3 regions of the Methylomonas sp. MS20 genome follow, and region 2 is predicted to be linked to each of the others. Evidence: riboswitches for the same ligand, from Rfam matches in the RefSeq annotation. Region 2 holds a riboswitch; each other region holds the start of a gene.
The links. Region 2 has a riboswitch for cyclic di-GMP ahead of ACQE3D_RS16395 (hypothetical protein). Riboswitches for the same ligand answer to the same signal wherever they lie in the genome.

Region 1 (7,369 bases), 2.4 Mb from region 2:
AAACCGAACACGGCGCCGAGCACCCCGCCGAATACACCGCCCCAAACCACCAACCAACCCAAATGCCGCTTGATGATGCCTTGCACCATGTCCTTGACCATTTTCGGCGTCAATTCCGCCAAGCGATTGTCGATGACGGCTTCGATCTTGCCGGTCAAATCCTCGCCGATGCGGTGCGCGTTCAAGCCTTGCCGTAGCGCTTGCTTGAAGCGGTCAGACTCGGCCATTTCCTCCAAGGTCAGCCGCATCTTATCGGTAAACGGTTGCTTCAACGGTTGCAGGGCGTCCTCGCCGCCCATCATCAACAGCATCCCGCCGAATGACGAATTCATAATGGACGCCACTAAACCTTCGTAGACCTTGTCGTAATCGACCGCATTCAGCAACGGCTCCAGGTTCAACACCCGGCCGCCTTGGGCTTCCTCGCGCTCGATGAATTGTTCGATATTCGCGACGGTAAAAAACTGTTCCATCATCAAGGCCTTGATCGACGCCTTGAACTCCTGAAAGCGCGCCGGAATGATGCCGGAGCCATACAAAAGCGGCACTTTCTCGAACAACATATGAATCGCCAGCCAGTTGGTAATCGCCCCGGAAAACGCGAAAAAACCGATAGCCTTCAAGGTTTCGGGATAGTAGGGACTGACGTAGCCGGCGGCGATCACCAACAACGAAATAAGGTTGGTTAGAAAGCTCTGGTTCAATAGTCTTTTCATGCCGATTAGCCACAACGAAGTCAGTGATAGCCGGCTATTTTAACCGCAATTGCAGCCAGGAGCGACGAAGAGCGGACCGAATGCCCCACGCCGTGTAGGATTTGAACGCCAAATGGCGTGAAGAGATTAACCGCGAGCGTGGCGTACGTCGATACCGTCCAGCATGAAAATCAAGTACTGGGCAATATTACGGCTATGCTCGCCGCAGCGTTCTAGCGCTTTCATCATTTGCATCACATCCAGCGCGCGGCGCGTCATCCTGACGTCCTTCAGCACCAGGGCCAACTGGTGGCGTATACCTTCCTGCAACTCGATTTCGTAATCCCTGTCGTGACGCAACAAGGCGTAGGCCGGTTCGGTGTCGCTCTGCTCCAACGCCTGAATCAACTTGCTCAACATCAGCCTGATCAAATCGCCGATCTTGATAATGTCGGCCAGTAGCTTGGGATTCGGGTCGCTGGTATCCGGATCGTATAGCACCGTGATCAATCGGGTGAAGTCCGCAAGCTCCTCGCCGATTTTCGCCAGCTCGACAACGATTTTCGAACTGGAAATTGCCGTGCGCAGATCGTTAGCCACCGGGCAGCGTCTGGCGATCAGCGCCAAGACCTCGTTGTCGATTCGAGTTTCGCAATGTTTGACCTTGCTGGCACGCGCCAGTACCTTCTCCGCCAAATCCATATCGCCGGCGTCCAGTGCCCGCATCGCCTGTTCCAACTGCCGCATCAGCAGTTCGGTCATCGTCAGCAACAAGCTGTGTAACTGCTGCAATTCATCGTCGAATGCCCGCACAGTGTGCGCGCCAGTCGCGCTCTCGCTCAAAGTCGTCATCGTTCGCCACTCGTAAAACGGCCCAAAGCCGGAAATGCCTGACTGTAAGCCCAACAAGTTACAGGAATGTGACAGGACCGCTATCCGGAACGACAATCCCCGTAAGCCGAGGCGGACAGCCAAACCAATAACATCGTAAAAGGTTAATGAGGCAGCCGGTTTGTGCCGGCGCGGATGGAACGACGCGACATTGCCCGTGTTTAGCGCGAGCGGTCCTTCCGTCCGCCAGACCGAGCCAATAACTCATCGCGCCGACGATTCGACCAGAGCCCGATCGACAAGACAAACTACGTTACGCTTGCGGTGTTAGAAACTTGGATTTTGGCCAAACGACGGGAGTTATCGGGGTTTGCCGCTGGCGAACCACTATTGCCACGGTTCGTTCGGCCAGAAAGCGCAAACCCAATCCGCGCCTGACGACCGAACCGGGTTTGCTTACGGCCAAGGATTACGCCGCGGCGACCGCGCTGCCTTGCACGGCCTGCAAGAACTCTTGCACATCGGCGTCGATCAATTCAAAGCCCAGACGTTCGCTAAAGCGTATTTCCTTGGGGGTCGGATTCTTGCGCATAAACCAACCTTTCGGCTCGGCGGCGGAATAGACGATGTCGCTCATCACCATGCGCTCGGAGTCGCGGTTCAGCGGCAAGCCGATCAGCAGATATTTCTTGCCTTTGCGGTAATCCTTCAAGAAATCCGGAATCGCGAAGCCGCCCATTAGCTCCGTGATGTAATCGACATAGTCGGCATCGGAAACGACATAGTTAGCTTCGGGGCGTGGCGTGCCCATCGGCTTAAACAGTACCGGCAACTTCTTGTCGACTTGTTCTTGCGGGATTTCGAAATAGCTGGAGCCGTCGTAATGGTAAATTCTAAACCGGAACGCGGTAGCGGTAATCCGAGCGACACCGACGACCAAGGTATGCTCTTCGTCGGAATAGCTATCCTGCAACTGGGTGTCTCGGTTGATATCGATGACGTATTTGGGCCGCCATTCGGCCAGCCAATCGTGCAGCGCCGCCCGAGTGTATTGGGCATCGCCGTAAGTTTTGTCCAGAAACTGGGTCAGAAACGAGCGGCCGCGCTTCAGTTCCTGGTTCATCGCGGCGCGCGGAAATTCGTACATCAATTTCGGCGCCATCGGTTTGCCACCGTTCATCGCCAGAATCAAGCTATCGCTATCGGCCGGCATGGGCTCGCGAGTCAGTTTGTTCTGGGCGTCGAACACCACGCCAGGTCCCAGATAAGGTATGACTTGATTGTCGTACAAGCCGCTCAAGATTTCGGAAAAAACACTGTTCGACATATTGCGCCCCATGTAAAAGAAGGTGAAGGATACCGGGGTAAAGCAAATTTCAATCCAATTTTACCGGCGCCTCGCCAGCCCATGTACGGCAAGGCATCCGGAATTCGGCTGCCGGCAGCCGGCTGGCAACAACCGTATAAAATTCAGTGGTTTTGTCGGCTCTGCTACAAACGCGGTTCTGCTATCAAACCCAAGCTAATTGCTGGAAGTTCGGAACGCAACCCTCGGAAACGCAAAGCCGAGGCGTTGAGGAGAACCGCAGTGGAACACATTCCTGGATAGATAGCTTGAATTGGACCCAGAAACCGAAAGACGCAACGGCGTATCGTGTTAGACACCTTAGCATGGCTTCTAACACCTTTTAATTGCCATGGGTCAACGGCATTTTGAGAGACTGGGATTAGCCTTAGTGCCGATATAAAATCCGAATGCCCATGGACAACAACGCGCCAGTGCCAAACACAAGCAAAAAGGGCTTATCGGCAAACTACTTGAAGAATCGGCTCCAGAAAAACCAGGAAACCGCTAGCAGTCAAGTTAATGAAATCATTGCCATCGCAAGAAAAAACAGCTCGAAAATCTAGCGCCGACTCGTGGTTGACAAAAGCGCGTCGCTGTCCTTAACATCACCCCATTCAGATTAGCTAAACCTATTGGAAAATAGGGGCGGAAAGTCGCGGATCCAGATCGGACAGCCGGACTGCCTGAGGGCAAGTTAACAAGATACCAGTTGCGGGCGCTTTCCGAGTCTAGGCCATATATTGCCTCATCTCATCTATCCCCACTCATTACCCGGTTAACCAACACGACTCGCCGATTTTATCGGTGGCGAGAACGGTTTTTTGCGCGCACTTTTCCTTGAGCCAGCGTCAATCGCCATTTCGTCGCCAAATCGTCGGGTTAATTTCGCGTGAAAATTAAAAATAACAATCTTCTAGGAGAAGCGCCGTGGCGATTAGTATGATTTCGGTTGATGATCTGTTTGTAGACGAAACCAATGGCAATGCGGTATTTACCGTGAGACTCGATGTCGCAAACGCGACAACGGTTACGGTGAATTACTCAACGTCAAACGGTACCGCGACCAGCGGGAGTGATTTTACCGGCGTAAACGGGACACTGAGCTTTTTGGCCGGCGAGTTGACTAAAACGGTTAGCGTGCCGATCATCAACGACACGGCGCTGGAATCGCTGCAAAACTTCTTCCTACGGCTGACCGCGCCCAGCGCCAACGCCACCGTCGCCGACGAATGGGGCATGGCCAGCATCGTCGATAACGACGCCGCCTCCGGCACGCCGGTGGTCGGCATCAACGACTTCATCGTCGATGAGGCCACCAAGGAGGCGGTGTTCGTGATTACCCTGGACCGGCCATCCACCAGCGTGGTGACCATGAACTACGCCACTCAAAACGGCAGCGCCAGCGCCGGCTCCGACCCGGCAGGGAAGCCGTGTTCGTGATTACCCTGGACCGGCCGTCCACCAGCGTGGTGACCATGAACTACGCCACCCAAAACGGCAGCGCCAGCGCCGGCTCCGACTACGTGGCCGCCAGCGGCAGCCTGGTGTTCGCACCCGGCGAAACCGCCAAGACCGTCAAGGTCACCCTGATCAACGACACGGCGGCGGAAAGCTCGGAAGCCTTCAATCTGGTGCTGTCCAGCCTAAGCAACGCCACCACCCTGGACGGCACCGGCACCGCGATCATCTTCGAAAACGACGCGGCGGCGGTGACCAACTCGAATATTTACGTGGACGATCTGGTGGTGGACGAATCGCAAGCCTACGCCGACTTCATTGTCCGGCTGGACAAACCCAACACCGGCACGGTGAAAGTGAATTACACCACCGTCGGCGGCACGGCCGGCAGCGGTAGCGATTTCGATAGCCAGTCCGGCTTTTTGACCTTCGCGGCCGGTGAAACCGAAAAGACAGTGCGGGTCAAACTGACCAACGACGTCAGCCCCGAATCCCTGCAAAACTTCTTCCAGGACCTGTACTCGCCCAGCGCCAACGCCACCATCGCCGACGAACGCGCGATCGCCGACATCATCGACAACGACGCCGCCTCCGGCACGCCCATTGCTCGTATTACCGACGCGGTAGTCGACGAAAGCGCGCAAACCGTCAGCGTGACCGTGATTTTAGATAAACCGTCCACCGGCAACGTGACGCTGAATGTCGGCTCGCAAAACGTGATAGCGACGGACGGCGGCGATTTCCGGAGCTTCCCGTTCGGGAAAGTGGCATTCTTGCCAGGCGAAGTTGCCAAAACAGTCGTGTTCGGCATTTTGAACGACACGGCGGCGGAAGGCTTCGAGTCCTTCGATGTCGTGTTGTCCAGCCCGATCGGCGCCACCATTGGCGATGCCATTTCGCATGTCGTGATCGCCAACAGCGATGCCGCTCCGGCGGCGTTGCCATCAATCACAATCGCCGAAGCGGTGGCGTTGGAAACCAAGGGTACGGTCGACTTTCTGGTCTCCTTATCGGCGCCCAGCGCGTCCCAGGTTAAAGTGAATTATTCGACCGCCAGCAGCACGGCCACCAGTGGCGGCGATTTTTCAAACGCCAGTGGCACGTTGGTGTTCGCGCCCGGCGAAATCACCAAATCGGTGCGAATCACGTTAGCCGACGACATCGTCGCGGAAACCACGCTCGAAAACTTTACGCTAACTCTCAACGGCGCGGTCAATGCCACGATTGCCACGCCTTTAGCGACCGCTACCATTATCGATAACGAGAGCCCCGCGCCGGTCGCGCCAGTTGTAATCAACGGTACCAGCGGGCATGACGTCTCGAAAGGGACGGAATTCGCCGATTCGCTGAGCGGCAATAACGGCGACGATTGATTCGACGGCGGCTTGGGTAACGACAGTTACGCCGGCGGCGCCGGTAACGACACCTATATCATCGAACAAAGCGGCGACAGTTATAGCGAATCCGGCGGTAACGGCACCGACACCGTCATCAGTTATTTGTCGTCGCATACCTTGGGCGCGAACGTGGAAATTTTAAGGCTAGCCGGCAATGCCGTGACCGGCATCGGCAACGCGCTAAACAATACGATTACCGGCAATGCCGGTGCCAATACTATCCTGGGCGACGTCGGCGACGACATCATGGACGGCGGAGCCGGCGCCGGCATCGATACGCTGAGCAATTTCGAGAATCTGACCGGTAGCAATCTTAACGACACGCTGACAGGCAACGCCGGAAATAACGTGATAATCGGCGGCTTGGGCAACGACGTGATGGACGGCGGTGCCGGCACCGATACCGCGTCTTACGGCGGATCGTCCGCAGGGGTGACCGTCAATCTGGGTCTGACAACCGCTTAGAACACGATAGGCGCCGGCACCGACACCTTGAGCAATTTCGAGAATCTGACCGGTAGTAGCCTGAACGACACGCTGACCGGTAACAGCGGCAACAACGTGATGATTGGCAGCCTCGGCGACGACGTGATGGACGGCGGCGCGGGTACCGATACGGCGTCCTATGCCGGAAATTCGACGGCGGTCACTGTCAATCTCGGCTTGACGGTAGCACAAAACACCGTCGGCGCCGGCACCGATACGCTGAGCAATTTCGAGAATCTGACCGGTAGTAGCCTCAACGACACCTTGACCGGCAATGGCGGCGGCAACATCATCGAAGGCGGCGCTGGTAACGACATCCTGGACGGCGCAGCCGGTACCGACACTGCGTCTTACAGTAGCGCCTCCAGCGCGGTGACCGTCAATCTGGGACTGGTTGTCGCGCAAAATACCGGCGGCGCGGGAACCGATACCTTGAGCAACTTCGAGAACTTGACCGGCAGCAATTACAACGACACGTTGATCGGTAACAGTGGTAACAACGTGATGACCGGCGGTTCGGGCAACGACACGCTGGATGGCGCCGCCGGTACCGATACGGTTTCCTACAGCAGCGCCTCCAGCGCGGTGACCGTCAACCTGGGCCTGATCGTCGCGCAAAACACCGGCGGAGCGGGTACCGATACCCTGAGCAACTTTGAGAATCTGAGCGGCAGCGGCTACAACGACACCTTAGCCGGAAACGGCGGCAACAACTCGATCAGCGGCGGCAGCGGCAACGATGTCATTAATGGCGGCTGGGCAATGACATTCTGAACGGCGGCGCCGGTACCGATCTGTTCGTGTTCGATACCGCGTTGAACGCGTTGACCAACAACGACTTAATCTCGGATTTCAGCGTCGTTGACGACACCTTGCGGCTGGACAACGCGATTTTCGCGGCGTTTACCGCGACCGGTAACATCGCGGCCGATCAATTCAGGTCAGGCGCCGGCGCGACCGCGCTGGACGCCAACGACTACCTGATCTACGACACCAACGACGGCAGCCTTTACTACGACGCCGACGGCAACGGCGTCGGCGCCCGAGTCGAGTTTGTGTCGCTGACCGGCATTCCGGCTTTGACGGCGGCGGATTTCAATATCGTCTAACGGGATTGACGCCGATTTTGCAAACTTTTTTGGCGTCGCGACGAA
Region 2 (7,369 bases):
ATTCGGCCTTTACCTTATATAACGGTGTACTGAACTACCAAGCGCACGACGATGCCAATGAGAAGTTGAATCCGAAGACCGGTTTGGCAAATAGCACCAAGGTTCAGGACGCTCTCGACTCGGCGAATGCGCCGGTCGATGCTCAGGGTATCGCTTCTTCATTTCGCGATACCAGTTTCGCGACGATGGGGGCTACCAACTATGTCGGTCAATTCAATGCCTTGGCGAACTGGGGGCAAGCTAATGTCTCGGGCGACTGGGGTAATATCGAGTTTCGACAAGCCGTGAACGACAATAACCCGGCTGGCGGTGCCGGTACTTCCGCCAGCGAGACTATAGAGACTCTGACCTTAATTCTGGGTGCCGGCAATTACACAATTGGGGCTTCCGGCGCGGTGAATCCAGGCGATTTTAGTCTGTCAAATCTGCATGGTCATTTGGAGTTCTCGGCTGTTGCTACCGCAGCCGCCGTGCCGGTGCCGGGTGCTGTTTGGTTGTTCGGCACTGTCTTGGCTGGATTCGTGGGTTTGAATCGCCGCAAAGTATTATTTGCCTAAATTTCCGACTCGGAAAGCTCGATATGTAACCGATGAATAAAAGACACAAGGATGTGTTATCGGTTGTGAACGGCCCGAAAGGGCCGTTTTTTTTGCCTATGAAAGCTGTTCTTGAGCGGGAGCTTGTCGAGGAAGGAAAGTTGTGCGATTTGCCGATATTATTATTGTAAATAACATAGTTTAATTATTTTACCTGTGTCTTCCCCAGGCTCTATGCGGGAAAAATGCATGGCATACGACTTGCATCCGTACAGGCTAGCTTAGCCGACGAAGTATAGAAAAGATTTTTGGATTGGCTATTGTGTTGTCGGACGATTGATGAAAGTTGGTTTTCATCGGCACGGACGTTGGATCTTTTTACTTGGGGGATTTATGTTGAATATGAATAGGTTTAATTGGGCGGCGCTAGCTGTCGTGTCGCTGTGCGGTTTGTCCGGACAGGCGCAGGCGCATGTCGATTACGCGGATTTAAGCGATCCGATTTCGTCGCCGGGTGGCATCAATGGTGGAACGTTTACCAATTTCGGTTGGCATAACGGTACCGAGGCGGTGTTGGGCGATAGTCATTCGTTGGCCGGCGGGACATTTTTTAAATTTCATCTGGACCAATCTTCGTTAGTGACCATCACTTTTAGCGATATCAGTGGAACAGATGCGTTGAATCCGGCATTCAGTTTGTATTCGGGGCTTTTCGCGGCTGAAGCGCACGACGATACGACGGTAGACCCGTTGAACCCTAAAGTATTGGTTTCCACACCAACGCCGCATGTCGTCAAGTTGGCTTCGCCGGTGGATAACGGTGTGTTGTCGCCGTTTCGCGATACCGAGCACGTCGAATATCGCGGCCAGTTCGATGCGCTGGATTCCTGGAGCATGGCCAATAACAGCGGCGAATGGGCGGTGATTCAATATCTGACTCACGTGGGTCCTGCGGGAGGCAATTCGGTGTCGCTGGTGAATTATCTGTTGGGCGCCGGCGATTATACGATCGCGGCCGGCGGCGGAACGGTTTATGACGCTGCAACCGCGCTGGAGGGTTTGGACGGCCAGATTTCCTTAAGCGTGACGGCGGTGCCTTTGCCGGCGGCAGTATGGTTGTTCGCTCCGGTCTTGGCGGGTTTGACGGCAACGGCAAGGAAACGCAATAGCGCCAAAGGTTGACTTTCGTTTTGGGAAATGAGGAGAAAACAGGACGTTTTGCCAGGGATGGTTCGCCACATTCGCCGCGAGGCGAAGCCGGAAAGCCACGGGTCCTCTTAGGGGGAAGGGACGGCCGGGTTGCAATCGATGTAAGGGACGGATTTGGGGTTCACTGCGAATTCAAGGTCTGTCAGAGGGATAATAATTATTACGGTAAAAATAACTATGAAAAAAATGACTTTAAAAGCTTCGGTTTTAACGTTAGTTGGCGGTATGGCATTAATGTCCGGTCAAGCGATGGCGCACGTGGGTTACGGTTCCGCTTTGTACTGGGGCGCGGGCACTTACGATCCGTTGACAGGTAACACCCAAGGCGCGACAAGTACCTATGGCGCTGCGGCAAACTTTACACCCACCGTATCCAGCAACGGCGGTTATCTGGCCGGTTTGAACCCGGATTCCTTGGGTAATACTCACGACATCCGCTTCCGTTATTTCATTCTGGAAAAAGACGCGAATGTTAGCTTCACCATTACCGGTACAACCAATGCCAATGGTGCAAGCACCTTGAACCCAGGCTTCTCGTTGTACAACGGCGTGGTTCCAGCTTCCTCGCACGACGGCGTGGGCGATGTCGCTTCAACCGCGGCTGATCCCGATACCGCCGCCTATTTGGCGGGAGCGCCTGATTTTGCTTCTTGGTCGCCGTTCGCGGGTGTCAATGACATTCGCGGTGGCGCGGCGGCCGGCACAGCCGCTAACCCTACCGGTTTGTGGGGCGTGTTCGATACCAACGGCAGTATTACCACAGGCAACAATGGCACTGCCGGCGCGACCGATACCCATGGACCAAACTATTTGGGTAATTTAGATACTGCTAAGATCGCAACGATTACCTATACCGGCAAATCGGGTGCGGACGCCGTGGCGGGTTCCAGCTTCACCAACTCATCAGGCGGAACTACTGGCGTTTTAGCGGCCGACGGTACGGTGGATAACAGCGTGTCTTGGAATGGCTTTTTGCACGCCGGCGTCTATACCCTGGCAATCGGCGGCGCCAATGTCGCGGAGTACACCCAGTTGTTCAACGACATCGTCAACGGCGGCGCCACCGCCGGTAGCCAGTACGCGGCAGCCTACACAGCCGACCGTTTGGCCCGCGGTTTGACTATCAGCAACTTCAGCGTAACCACCGTTCCCGTTCCTGGTGCGGTTTGGTTGTTCGGTAGCGCATTGATGGGTTTCCTGGGCATGAAACGCCGCGCGCGTAGCACTTAATTCAAGGAAGGTTATCAGATTGATTCGATAACGTATTGGCGGGATGCCAACCATTCGCGAGCGCTCGCCCCAGGAATTGGGGCAAGCGCTCGTTTTTGTTTTGATGCCATCGGGCCGGTTTGTGACGCTTAAGGATGCCGCTTTAAATGACATTCGATGGCCGAGGCGTTTTTCTTTAGTCGCCGGCATACTGTCGATTCGATGCCGGCAACGGACGATTTGGTTTTTCGCGCTTATAATGCCCGGCCCGATTACCGATCGAGTACTTGTTAGGAAGTTCGCGGCGATCAATAGGTTTTTACTTCTTACTCAAAGTTTGGTCAGTCATGTCTGAAAACGGTTTAACAGATTCTAAAGCGCGGAGCGGCGCATTGAGCACCGCCGCGTTGTTTGCCCTGGTGACGCTTAGCGGCGGCGCCGTGATGATCTTAGAACTGCTGGGGACGCGGATTATCGCGCCGTTTTATGGGGTCAGTTTATACGTTTGGACCGCGCTGATTTCGGTAACGATGATTGCGTTGGCGATCGGTTACTACCTGGGCGGTTATTTGTCGGATCGTTATCCGGCCTTGCGGCTGGCGCATATTTTGGCGCTGGCGTCGGTGACAACGGCGCTGATTCCGTTTCTCGGCGGTCCGGTAATGACGTGGACCAATCCACTGGGAATACGCGGCGGCGCGTTTGTCAGTGCGTTGTTATTGTTTACGCTGCCGCTGACTTCGTTGGCGATGGTTGGTCCCTATGTGATCAAAATGGCCACCCGCGACTTGCGGGGTGTGGGTAGGGCAGTCGGTTCGGTGTATGCGGTTAGCACCGTCGGCAGCGTGATCGGCACACTGTTGCTGGCTTTCTATTTGTTGCCGGAATTCGGTACCCGCGCGATCGTGTTCAGCTTGAGTCTGGCGTTATTAGTGGTGGTGATCGGTTTACTGGTTTTCGACAGGCCGGCGCCGTCAACGGGTGGGGCGACGTTTTCGGTGGTATTGGTGGCCGCTCTGACTTGTACGTTGGCGGCGAACGGCTATGCGAAGACCGTCAAATCGGTCGGCGGCTTTAAGGTGTTGCACGAACAGGAAAGCATCTACGGCTGGGTTAGAGTCGTCGACGACGAGCGCAAGGGCTTTCGCTTGCTGTTGTCCGATTCTTCGGTGCTGAGTGCGGTCGAAAAAGCCCAAGGTCGCAGTTTGCTGGGGTATCAGGTGATATTGGGTTTGGTGCCGCCGTTGTTCAGACCCGAGGCCAATCAAGCCTTGCTGATCGGTTTGGGCGGCGGCCATGTTGCTCGCGATTTAAAGGCTAAGGGACTGGCGACGGACACGATAGAAATCGATCCGGTAGTCGCGGATGCCGCGAAGCAGTATTTCAATTTTCAGCCGACCGGCGAATTTTTGGTGGGCGATGCGCGTTACGAAGTCAAAAAGCTCAATAAGCGCTACGACTTCATCATCCACGACTGTTTTACCGGCGGTTCAGAGCCGACACATATGCTGACGGTCGAGATGTTGAGCGGCTTGAGAGCGATGTTGAACGAGCAGGGTATTCTGGCGCTGAACTACGTCGGCTTCACGCAAGGCGAAGGCGCGAACGCGGTGACCTCGGTTTATAAAACGTTGGCCAGTCTGTTCCCGAATATTCGCGTTTTCACCACCGAAAAAGGCGAATTCACCGATTTTATTTTTCTGGCTTCGCGGGGTGGCATCGAATTCGATCGCAATAAGCCGGAACTCGCTCGGCCGATTCAATGGTTGTCGGAGCACGAATATGCGATGACCGATGCCAACGGTATTCTGATTACCGACGATTATAATCCGATGGAAAGCATGCAGGTCAGGAAGGCCGAGAGCTACCGGAAAATTTTCATGGAACGAATCGCACCCGAATTATTGTTGCTTTAATACCGAATAACCGTTTGATCTCGCCGAATCGTCCGCAGGAATGACGCTTCGATAGCATAAAGTAAGCTTGGCCGTGGTGACTATGAATCGATTTTTGACTGGTAAAGTTTGGTTTCGCTTAATCTGGCTCGCTCTGTTTTTGATGGTGGGGCCCGTGAAGAACTGTTGGGCCGTTCTGTCCGCCAGTGCGGGTTCGAATCAGACCGTGCTCTACAACGCGACCGTCACGCTGAGCGGCAGCGCATGGGATGTGACCAAGGCCGTTAAGCGCTGGCAATGGCGGCAGATTAGCGGCAAGAAAGTCAAGTTGCGTAACGCCAATCGCGCGTCCGCTACTTTCGTTAGTCCGTCGGTTGCCGGGACGCTGAAATTCATGTTGACCGTCACCGACAAAGCCAAGCCCAAGGCGTACGCGGTCGTCAGCGTCACGGTCGTGCCGAGTGCGCCGGGTTTGACCCTGGTTTCGCAAAATTTTAACGCCAATCAGGCGATAGCCGCCGGTCAGACCCAGGTGTTGACTTGGAGCGTGCGCAACGACAGCGGCTACACCTTGTGCGCGAGGGAAGGCGGCATCAGTTCTTGTAAAATTGCGTTGGTCGCTGCGAACGGCACCGGTGGTCTGACGTATACAACGATTCAGCCGGAGAGTACCGATGATTGGGCGAACGGCGTTACCAAGGACTTTTCGGTGAGCGCGATAGCCCCGGCGACGATACCGGCCGGTAGCTATCAACAGGCTTGGACCTTCAGTTACGACAGCGGCCAGAGTTTACCGATCGCCGGCAACGACAGCGGATTGTCGGCGCAACTTTCGGTGGCGCCCATCGTCAGCGTTTCGTTGCTGAACGCGTATTACGGTAGCGACGCGTCAGACACTTACCATGCCGGCGATTCGATCACTCAAGGCACGTCTAAGGTGCTGAATTGGGTTGTGAAAAATAATAGCAACACCTCGCTCGACAGCGTCGTGCTCGCGGCGGGTACGGCGACCGGTAACTTGCAGGTCGCGGCAATCTCGCCCGCGTCGGTCGCCAGTTGGGCGAGCGGCGAAAGCAAGACCTTTTCGGTCACGGTGACCGCGCCCGCCGACGATTTAGGTGGAAGTCATGCGTTAAACTGGAATTTGAGTTACGGTGGCGGTACAGCGTTGACGTTGGATAATAGCCAGCAAATCGGTTTCAGCTTGCAAACGCCAAATCCGAATATTCATTTGGTGTTGGTGCGGCGCTATTTTGAAAACAATGCCGCCGTGGTCGACGGTAGCCAGATCGCTCAGGGGGGCGGCCGTACCGTGAAATGGGATATCCGCAACGACAGCAGCGTGGTATTGAACAATGTTAGCTTGTCGCCCGGTTCGGCGACCGGCAATTTGACGATAGGCGCCATTTCGCCCGCGGTGGCCAATACTTGGGGGATAGGCGAAACCAAAACCTTCTCGGTTGCCGTTTCCGCCGGTGCCGGCGTGTTGTCGGGCCGTCACGGCAAGGTATGGAGTTTGGCCCTCGATGGCAATCCGCTAAATTTGGACGGCAATCAGACTGTGAGTTTTAGTCTGACGACCGCGCCGTTGTCTTGCGAGGTCAGCGCTAGCCCAAGCCTGGTTGGTTTGACCAAATTGAATACGAACGGCGTGGCGGCGATTGCCAGTAGCGCCAGTTGGTCTTGCGTCAAGGATAACAGCAGCGGCCTGATTTGGGAGGTAAAAAGCGATGATGGTGGATTACGCGACAAGGATAACGTGTACACCTGGAGCGAAGCTCAGGCCTATGTGCAATCGGTGAACGCCCAAGGTTTGTGCGGTGCTTTCGATTGGCGCTTGCCGACCGCCGAGGAATTGCTCAGCCTAGTCGGCGCCCGAACCGACGATGCATCGGCGCGGGTCACGCGCCTGATCGACTACGATTTTTATCCGAATAGCCAAACGGCGGATTATTGGTCCAATTCCGATTCGTCCGACGGCAACGCGTGGGGGGTGTCGTTCGAGGACGGCGGTTATGTCTTGAACGCCAAAACGTCCGCACATTACGTTCGCTTGGTTCGCGACGCAAATTAAACGTTAACTTTCGCTAAGGCTTGTTGGGCATTGTTGTAATTTATGAATAAGAGCTATTGTTCGTCCGTGTTGATTTTTGTGTTGGGCATCGCGCTGTCGCTAAACGCGGTTGGCGCAGAAGTAGGGCAAGCGCTACCGTCCTGCGCGGCGAGCTTTGCCGGCAAGGAACCGTTGGATTTTTCCGCCTACCGCGGCAAAGTGGTGTTGGTCGATTTTTGGGCGACTTGGTGCGGACCCTGCTTGAAGTCGATGCCGTTTTTCGATCGCTTGTTCAGTCAATCTCAGCAACGAGGGTTGCAAATTGTGGCGATCAATGTCGATGAAGACACCGAACAAGCGCGGCAATTTATCGAGCAACATCCGGTGAGCTATCCGATTGCCTTCGATGCGGAAGGCGCTTGTCCGAGTGCGTTTCAAGTCAAGGCCATGCCGTCGTCCTATCTGGT
Region 3 (7,369 bases), 1.5 Mb from region 2:
GGGCCATGAGCTCATTATTTTGCGCGGTCTACTGTCGAATTTTCCTCAAAAACCCCGGCATTTCCGTTCACCGTCGCATGTTCTAGCTATTTGGCCGCTAATCGGCAACCGCAGATCGGCAGGGAAGGCGAGTGCTTTGATCGCGTCGCGTTCGTCGCGCTTATCCGCCCATCGACCACCGCTTCGATGTTGATGATGTCCAGGCATTGCCCCACCAAGGCCAACGAAGCCTACGAGGTGAATTCCGTTTTTAAAGCCGTCGGTTTGAAGCGGGCCATGATCAGTTCGGTTGAAGGAATGAATGGTAATTGTCCTATATATATCGTTCTGATGACTCATAAGCCTCGGTCAATTTGAACAAACGCCCTGACTGCCATGGCGGAGTATTGGCCTCCGCGATAAAAAAACCTGATCATCATAGTCTTTGCAGATCGAATAGGTGGTTAAATCGATGCCAACACTCGGCTAGATGGCGCGGCGAATCTTTGGGCTTGGATCGCCAGAAGCCACACCGTCAGAGGCCGTTTGGTACCTTCAAACAGCGTCCCCGTTGGTCAGTGGCGCTGGGTGATGACAGGCCGTACATTGACAAAGTTTGCGGGTCTTGACCACGTTAAAACGATAACCACCATAACTTGGGTATTGAAAACCGGCGGTCATCGTGCCTGAAATAGGGTTTCGGCGTACTGGGCATCGGTAGTTTACAGCTTCAGAACATCCATCAAATCGAAGCCTTTTTGAAATTGGATCGGGTTCTTCTTAATCTCAGCATCCTGCAGTCGGACTAATACTTTCATCGGACTTATCGGAGGCTTCTAAGTTGTTGAGGCTCATCGATAATCAGCTTGGACTATGGCATATGCCGCAACAATTAATTAGAACTGTGTCAAATCCCGTAGAGCCGACGGTCGAATGAATTAACAGGGGTTTTTGGTTTTTAATAAGTATATGAAATTTATAGTGATTGTTCTTTGGTCTTTTTATTGCTTTCCAGTAAGTGCTCTATTTTGAGCGCTAGCCAAACCTGTCGCGAGGCAGGGCCGGAAAGCCACGGGTCTTGTAGGCAAGATAGCCGGGTTGCTGTGTCACGGGTAGGGATGCCGGGAAAGACTGCTTTTGCCTCGAAGAGGGTTAAAGCAAGTGACGCACACACAGTTGAGAAGTTTATCCATTCAACCCTTCTTTTTTGAAACAAGGTAATTAAATGAATTTGGAAATTAACGCAATACGCAAAACTAAACTCGCGGGATTGGCTATGATGTTGGCCGCCGCGACTCTGGCCCCGCAAACCGCTAGCGCGGCCCTAGTCTCAGGAACAGCGACCATCTCGCTAAACGGTGTTTGGAACTCGGCGTTTCTCGCTTCAGGATGGGCTCCGACGACTTTTTTCGATTCGTCCTTTAATAACACGATGATAAGCGGCTCTCTCGCCGGCGGAACCGCGATTAGCGGCTTTACCGGTGCTTTCGAGGCACCGATTAACACCAATACGACGACGATCGTCATCGGTGGTTTCGGTACCGCCGGCACCATTCAGGCGACGACGATGGATACCAGCAATTCCTCGGTCGGGGTTATCGGCCTTAGCGGCGCCTTCCGGTTTACCGCTCCTTCGCTGTCAACCTATCTGTCGTCCGAGGATTGGACGTTGCAAAAAATCGGCGGTACATGGAACCTAGTGGACCACTCACCCGGCTTTCCGGACAACACCTTATTCCAACTGGTAAACGTTGTCGATAATCTGGCGACGACCGGCATGCTTGACGGCGACCTGCAGTTTTTGCCTGATCCGGCCCATCAAGCGGGTGGCTTTTCCTACTCGGGCTTTTTGGGTGCTACCGGAGCAAAACTCAGCACGACTATAGGTCATCTGAGCATCGCGCCGGTCGCGGCGGTACCTCTGCCAGCCGCGGCATGGTTGTTTGGCACCGCTTTGTTGAGTTTGTTCGGTATCAACCGCCGCAAAAACAGCATCAGCGCCTAAGTCGTTCATGGAATACGGCGTGGATTTAGCGCTAGATTGCCGCACGATGAGGCTTGCGGTATTCAAGATTAGAATTATTCCAATCGTTCTTGAAAATCATACATTGACCACTGTTGTAGTAGCGGCGTAAACGTTGCGAGAGCACGTCCATGCTTCCCCCTGAGCAGGATTTGGGCCAGGGGGTTGTTTTTTAGCGCTATCCTCCGTTTAAACCTTTTCGAAGATTTCTGATTTGATGGGCCCCTGCTTCAACTAAATGCCACAACCCTGTCAAATCAAACCAACTTAACCCAAATTTTAAGGGTCTCGCGCGGTGTTAGCGGAGAGGCTTTCCACGGCGCCCGACGCAAGATCGTGCCGCCATTGCCAAGGCGTTTATATCCAAAAGGACGTATATCGCCAAAATGGTCTACAACCAGACGACTCGGGTAATGCTGGACGGCCCGACGGATAGTGCCTCCAGGCGAATTTATGGTTGGGAGCGTAAGAATGTTTAGCGCCCGCGTGATACACCCACCAACAAGCGGCCGTGCCAATTGCCAAGACCCTATGCTTAGTTATTTTGGTCGCGCTCCGGGCCGTACGCTCTCATGAAAACGTCGACGGCGCGCTCGACGACATCATGAATCAGGTCAGGCGGCAGTTCATTCAAGATGTTCATCAACCACTGTTCAGACACTTCCGACTCCAACAGTCCGCGAAAGTGGGCCGCAACCACGCGGGGCTCGGCGGGACGCAACCGACCGGCCTTGATGGCTGCGGCAAAATAGTCTTCCAAATATTTCATGCCTACACCTGGGCCGCGCTCGAAAAACAGTCGGCCGACATCCCCACTGCCGGACGCGGCGATAATCATGCGCCTCACCGCCAGTTTTTCCGGCGTGAAGAACGTACTCAGCACGCGCTCTCCAACCAGTTTTAAAGTGGAGGCAACGTTCTCCGATGGTTGAAGCAGCGCAACCGTTAAGCGCAATTCATCGTTGTAAAGATACGCCGATTCGCCTTCGTAAATTTTCTGAAACATTCCCTTGTGGTGGTCTGCGGAAGACTCCACCAATTCCAGGAATAGCTCGTTCTTGGAGCTGAAGTAGCCGTAAACAGTCGCTTTCGATACGCAGGCCAACGTTGCGATATCCGACATCGTCGCGCCTTCGAAACCTAATTTCTCAAATGCAATCTTTGCCGCCTCCAAGATAGTCTGGCGACGTTCAGGGCTTTTTTTTCTCAACGGGGGGACTCCTTAACTAAACCAATGAGTTCATTTTTGCTTGACAAAAGGAATCTGTCAAATTTAATATTAACCATACCGTTCAGTTTAGTTATTGCGCGACATGACACTCCTATGCTGAAGCGAAAGATGTGAAAACTGATTTCAATGAATCCTAGAGCTTCGTATCGAGCCGCGAAACAACCAGGCTCGAATACCTGAGTTGTCGCCTCGCACCCCCGAAATCGCGCTGATTGTGTTTTAGAGGGAAGACTTTTAAGTCGCTCTTGCTTTTTACTCAACCTGTCCCATGAGGATTAATCGCTATGCACTGTATGAGAACTGAAACATTTTGCGCAGTCGGCGCGCTGGCTTTGTTATCCGCTTGCGCTTCAACGCCGACAACGGACCCTAGAGACCCGTACGAAAACTACAACAGAAAAGTTCAATCGTTTAACGACGGTTTGGATGATTATGTGATGAAACCGGTGGCGGAGGGCTACAAGTGGTTGATGCCAGATTTTGCCGATCAAGGGATTAGCAATTTCTTTAGCAACATTGGCGAAATCGGCGTGATTGCCAACGATGCTCTGCAAGGCAATTTTTCCCAATCGGGCGAGGATGGTGCTCGATTTTTGATCAACAGTACCGCTGGCTTAGGTGGCTTCATCGATGTAGGCGCCATGCTGGATCTACCCAAGCACGACGAAAGTTTCGACAAAACGCTTGCTGTATGGGGAATGGATACCGGGTCTTACTTGGTGTTGCCGTTGGTCGGTCCAAGTTCGACGCGCGGCCTTGGGGGGATAGCGGGCGACGCCGCGTTTAACCCGACCACTTACCTTGGTGCGTCTTTTGCCGTATCAGGGTTATCGGGAGCGGTCCGCGCCATAGATAAACGGGCAGACAATTTGGAAAAGGGAAAAATCATCGATGAAGCGGCGATCGATCGTTACGAGTTTTTCAAAAATGCTTATTTTTCGAGAAAAAGCTATGCGGTTGAAATAGGCGGCGTCCAGGAAACGGTGCCATTGGAACTCAACGGTTCCTCGGAGTGACGGTACTTGAGGGGCATTGGAGCCAGATCGGAATTGCCATCTGCATAACCCCGTATTCTAGTTACCAAACGACTATCCCGGATTTCGTCAACCATCTTTTTCCAAGCTAACGATCATGAAACCGCTGCATCTCCCCGGTAAATGACAGCCATTGCGTAGCAGCGGTTTTAGCCGCGATTGACAGCGTTCCGACACCCTGGGTGGTGCATCCATTGACTTTCATAGTAAATCGGAAGTCGGTCTAGTCATAACACCCTCGCGCCAGCATCACGTCATTTGACAGCACCGAAAAGTGTCAATTTTCAGAGACCGATCAAAAAATTTATGGTGGAGTGCTTGTCGGAACGCAATTTTTCGGGAATAATAAAAACGAAACATTTTATTTTTATTTCCCCGGAGCAAATTATGGCAGCGGAAACGATGAACAAACCCAAAGTAGGGCGGCCGAGAGCCGGTACCGAAACCGAGCGGAACGACTATCTGCTGGATCAGGCTCTGGCGCTGTTCATGCGCGAGGGCTATGCCAACACCAGTATCGCTAAAATTGCGGCGGCGGCCGGGGCTTCGACCCGAACCATTTACGAACGCTATAAAAACAAAGCCGAATTGATGCTGGCTTCGGTGGACCGCTTGGTCGAAACCGATATTTCCGAACTGCAGCGTATCGATGGCTTGGCGACGATGTCTTGCAGCGAGGGTTTGACCGCGCTCGGCGAAACATTGCTGGCTAAAGTCATGCAGCCCGACATGATCTCGTTTTACCGCATGGGCGTTGCCGAGGCGCGGCAATTTCCGGAGCTGAGCGATTTGATCGAAACCAGCGGTCCTCAACGGATTTACCAAATGATTGCCGAATATTTGCGCGGCCACGGCGAGATAAGCGGGTTATCCGCTTCAGAGCGTCAGCGCGCGGCGGCCCTGTTCTTGGAAATGTTGGTTGCCGAGCCGAGAAACAAGGCGCTATTCGGTTGCCTGGCTGCCGACTGGGATGCCCGCGCCCACGTGGAATTTGTCGTTAAGGTGTTTTTGTTCGGCATTGCCGACGGGAGGTCTGCGTGAGAGCGGCCTTATTGACTATTCTGGCCGGCGGCGCGTCGGCCGGATGCAGCGTGTTTCCCGACTATGTCCGGCCGAGCATCGACACGCCTGCCCAATGGCAAGCCCAAAGGACCGAAGCCGCCGGCGCGGCGGAGCGGCTGGACTGGTGGCGCCAGTTCAACGATCCGGTGTTGAGCCGTTTGCTCCAGGCCGCCGAACAGGATAATCCGACGCTGGAGCAAGCCGTGGCGAATATCGCGTCGGCGCGCGCCAGCCTGGCCGGCGCGGAGGCGGGCGGCATGCCCAGCTTGACCACCAAAGGCTCTTTCACTCGCTCCAAGGGTGGCACCACCACCGGCACCGGCGCGCAAACCACCAGCACTAGCGGCTCGAGTTTCAATACCGGCATTACTCAAATTTTGTCCGGTAGTCTCGATGCCAGTTGGGAGTTGGATTTATTCGGCAAGTTCGCCTTCAACCGGCAGGCCGAGCAGGCCCGACTGGCGGCGGCCGAATTGACGCTGCACAACGCTAAAGTGAGTTTGGCGGCCGAGGTAGCGAGCGATTACGTCAGTTACCGGGCCTGTCAACTGACGGCGACCGCCTATCAAAACGCGATCGCTTCCAAACAAGACACCGCGCGCTTGACCGGCGTGCTGGCCGGTGCGGGATTTTCGTCGCCTGCCGACGCGGTCTTGGCCGACGCCAGCTTGCATGCCAGCGAATCCAGTCTGATCGCTCAACGCACGGAGTGCGACAACACCGTTAAGGCCTTGGTGGCATTGACCGGTCTGGCGGAAGCCGATTTACGCGCTTGGCTGGCGGCTGGCGGAGGCATACCGGTACCCGCGCAATTTCAAGTGGATAGTGTGCCGGCCGATTTGCTGACCCAGCGGCCGGATTTGGCCGCCGACGAGCGTAAGTTGGCGGCGGCCAGCGCCGACATCGGCAACGCGGTCGCCAAACGCTATCCCAGCGTCAGCCTGACCGGTTCTATCGGCAAGCGCAAAACCGAAACCACCGGATTGACCTTGAGCAGCAACACCTGGTCGATCGGACCGACCGTTACCTTGCCGATCTTCGACGGCGGCGAATTGCGTTCGAAGGTCGATAGCGCAGAAGCGGCTTATGCCAGCGCGCTGGCTACCTACCGGAGCGACATTCGCAGCGCGGTCAAGGAAGTCGAGCAAGCCCTGGTCAATCTGAGCGGTGCCGAGCAACGGGAACGCGTGGAAGGCCGTAGCGCCGAGCAATATCGCCAGTATTTTCGCGCGGCCGAGCTCAACTGGCGGTCAGGCGGTCTTAGTCTGCTGTCGCTGGAGGACGCGCGCGGCCAGATGATCACCCAAGAAATCAGTCACATTACCCAACAACAAAATCGCGTTCAGTATTGGATCGCGTTGTACAAGGCGCTGGGCGGCGGTTGGCGCGCCCAGGACACGCAATTAAGCGCCGGCGACACCCAGCGCGAGGAGTCATTATGAATATCAGCCAAACATTTTCGATACCGACCTGGATTGCCGGGTTAACCTTGGCCGGTCTAAGCATTGCGTTACCGGCTCTGACCAGCGCGCCGGCGCCGGCGGCGGTCGCCGCTAAATCCAAGGCGGTGCTGGCGGTCGAAACGCTGGTACCGACTAGACAGGAGTGGCCGGTGGCTATTAAGGTCAACGGCGCAGTGGCGGCTTGGCAAGAAGCCAAAATCGGCGCCGAAATCGGCAGTCTGCGCATCAAGCAAATATTAGTCGACGTCGGCAGCCGGGTTAAGCGCGGTCAGGACTTGGCGGTGTTGGCCGACGACACTGTCCTCGCCGAATTGCACAAACAACAAGCGAACGTCGACAAGAGTCGGGCCACTCTCGCTAAGGCCCAGGCCGATGCCGCCCGCGCCCGCGAAATTCAAGATAGCGGCGCCTTGTCGTCGCAAAAAATCGACGAATACGTGATTGCCGAGCAAACCGCCCGCGCCGATCTGGCCTTGGCGCAAGCGGAGCTGGAAAATCAGCGGATCCGCTTGAGCCAGACTCATATCGTCGCGCCGGACGACGGCGTGATTTCGGCGCGCGGCGCCGGCCTGGGCGA

Region 1: linked by a shared signal. The riboswitch ahead of ACQE3D_RS02680 (Calx-beta domain-containing protein) and the one ahead of ACQE3D_RS16395 (hypothetical protein) in region 2 are both predicted to bind cyclic di-GMP.
Region 3: linked by a shared signal. The riboswitch ahead of ACQE3D_RS09215 (hypothetical protein) and the one ahead of ACQE3D_RS16395 (hypothetical protein) in region 2 are both predicted to bind cyclic di-GMP.

What each region holds. Positions count from the first base shown of each region.
Region 1 covers NZ_CP189962.1:606,398-613,766, reverse strand. The annotation lists gene ACQE3D_RS02695 (DUF445 domain-containing protein) at 1-716, opposite strand, end outside; gene phoU (phosphate signaling complex protein PhoU) at 843-1,547, opposite strand; gene ACQE3D_RS02685 (SIR2 family protein) at 1,996-2,853, opposite strand; cyclic di-GMP riboswitch class I at 3,487-3,561, shown strand; gene ACQE3D_RS02680 (Calx-beta domain-containing protein) at 3,802-4,314, shown strand; gene ACQE3D_RS02675 (Calx-beta domain-containing protein) at 4,305-5,705, shown strand; gene ACQE3D_RS02670 (calcium-binding protein) at 5,718-6,194, shown strand; gene ACQE3D_RS02665 (calcium-binding protein) at 6,222-6,989, shown strand; gene ACQE3D_RS02660 (hypothetical protein) at 7,016-7,324, shown strand.
Region 2 covers NZ_CP189962.1:3,677,330-3,684,698, reverse strand. The annotation lists gene ACQE3D_RS16405 (PEP-CTERM sorting domain-containing protein) at 1-557, shown strand, start outside; gene ACQE3D_RS16400 (VPLPA-CTERM sorting domain-containing protein) at 939-1,718, shown strand; cyclic di-GMP riboswitch class I at 1,761-1,843, shown strand; gene ACQE3D_RS16395 (hypothetical protein) at 1,923-2,975, shown strand; gene ACQE3D_RS16390 (fused MFS/spermidine synthase) at 3,347-4,870, shown strand; gene ACQE3D_RS16385 (DUF1566 domain-containing protein) at 5,025-6,923, shown strand; gene ACQE3D_RS16380 (TlpA family protein disulfide reductase) at 6,966-7,369, shown strand, end outside.
Region 3 covers NZ_CP189962.1:2,130,773-2,138,141, forward strand. The annotation lists cyclic di-GMP riboswitch class I at 1,008-1,085, shown strand; gene ACQE3D_RS09215 (hypothetical protein) at 1,412-1,984, shown strand; gene ACQE3D_RS09220 (TetR/AcrR family transcriptional regulator) at 2,538-3,212, opposite strand; gene ACQE3D_RS09225 (MlaA family lipoprotein) at 3,527-4,249, shown strand; gene ACQE3D_RS09230 (TetR/AcrR family transcriptional regulator C-terminal domain-containing protein) at 4,655-5,308, shown strand; gene ACQE3D_RS09235 (efflux transporter outer membrane subunit) at 5,305-6,771, shown strand; gene ACQE3D_RS09240 (efflux RND transporter periplasmic adaptor subunit) at 6,768-7,369, shown strand, end outside.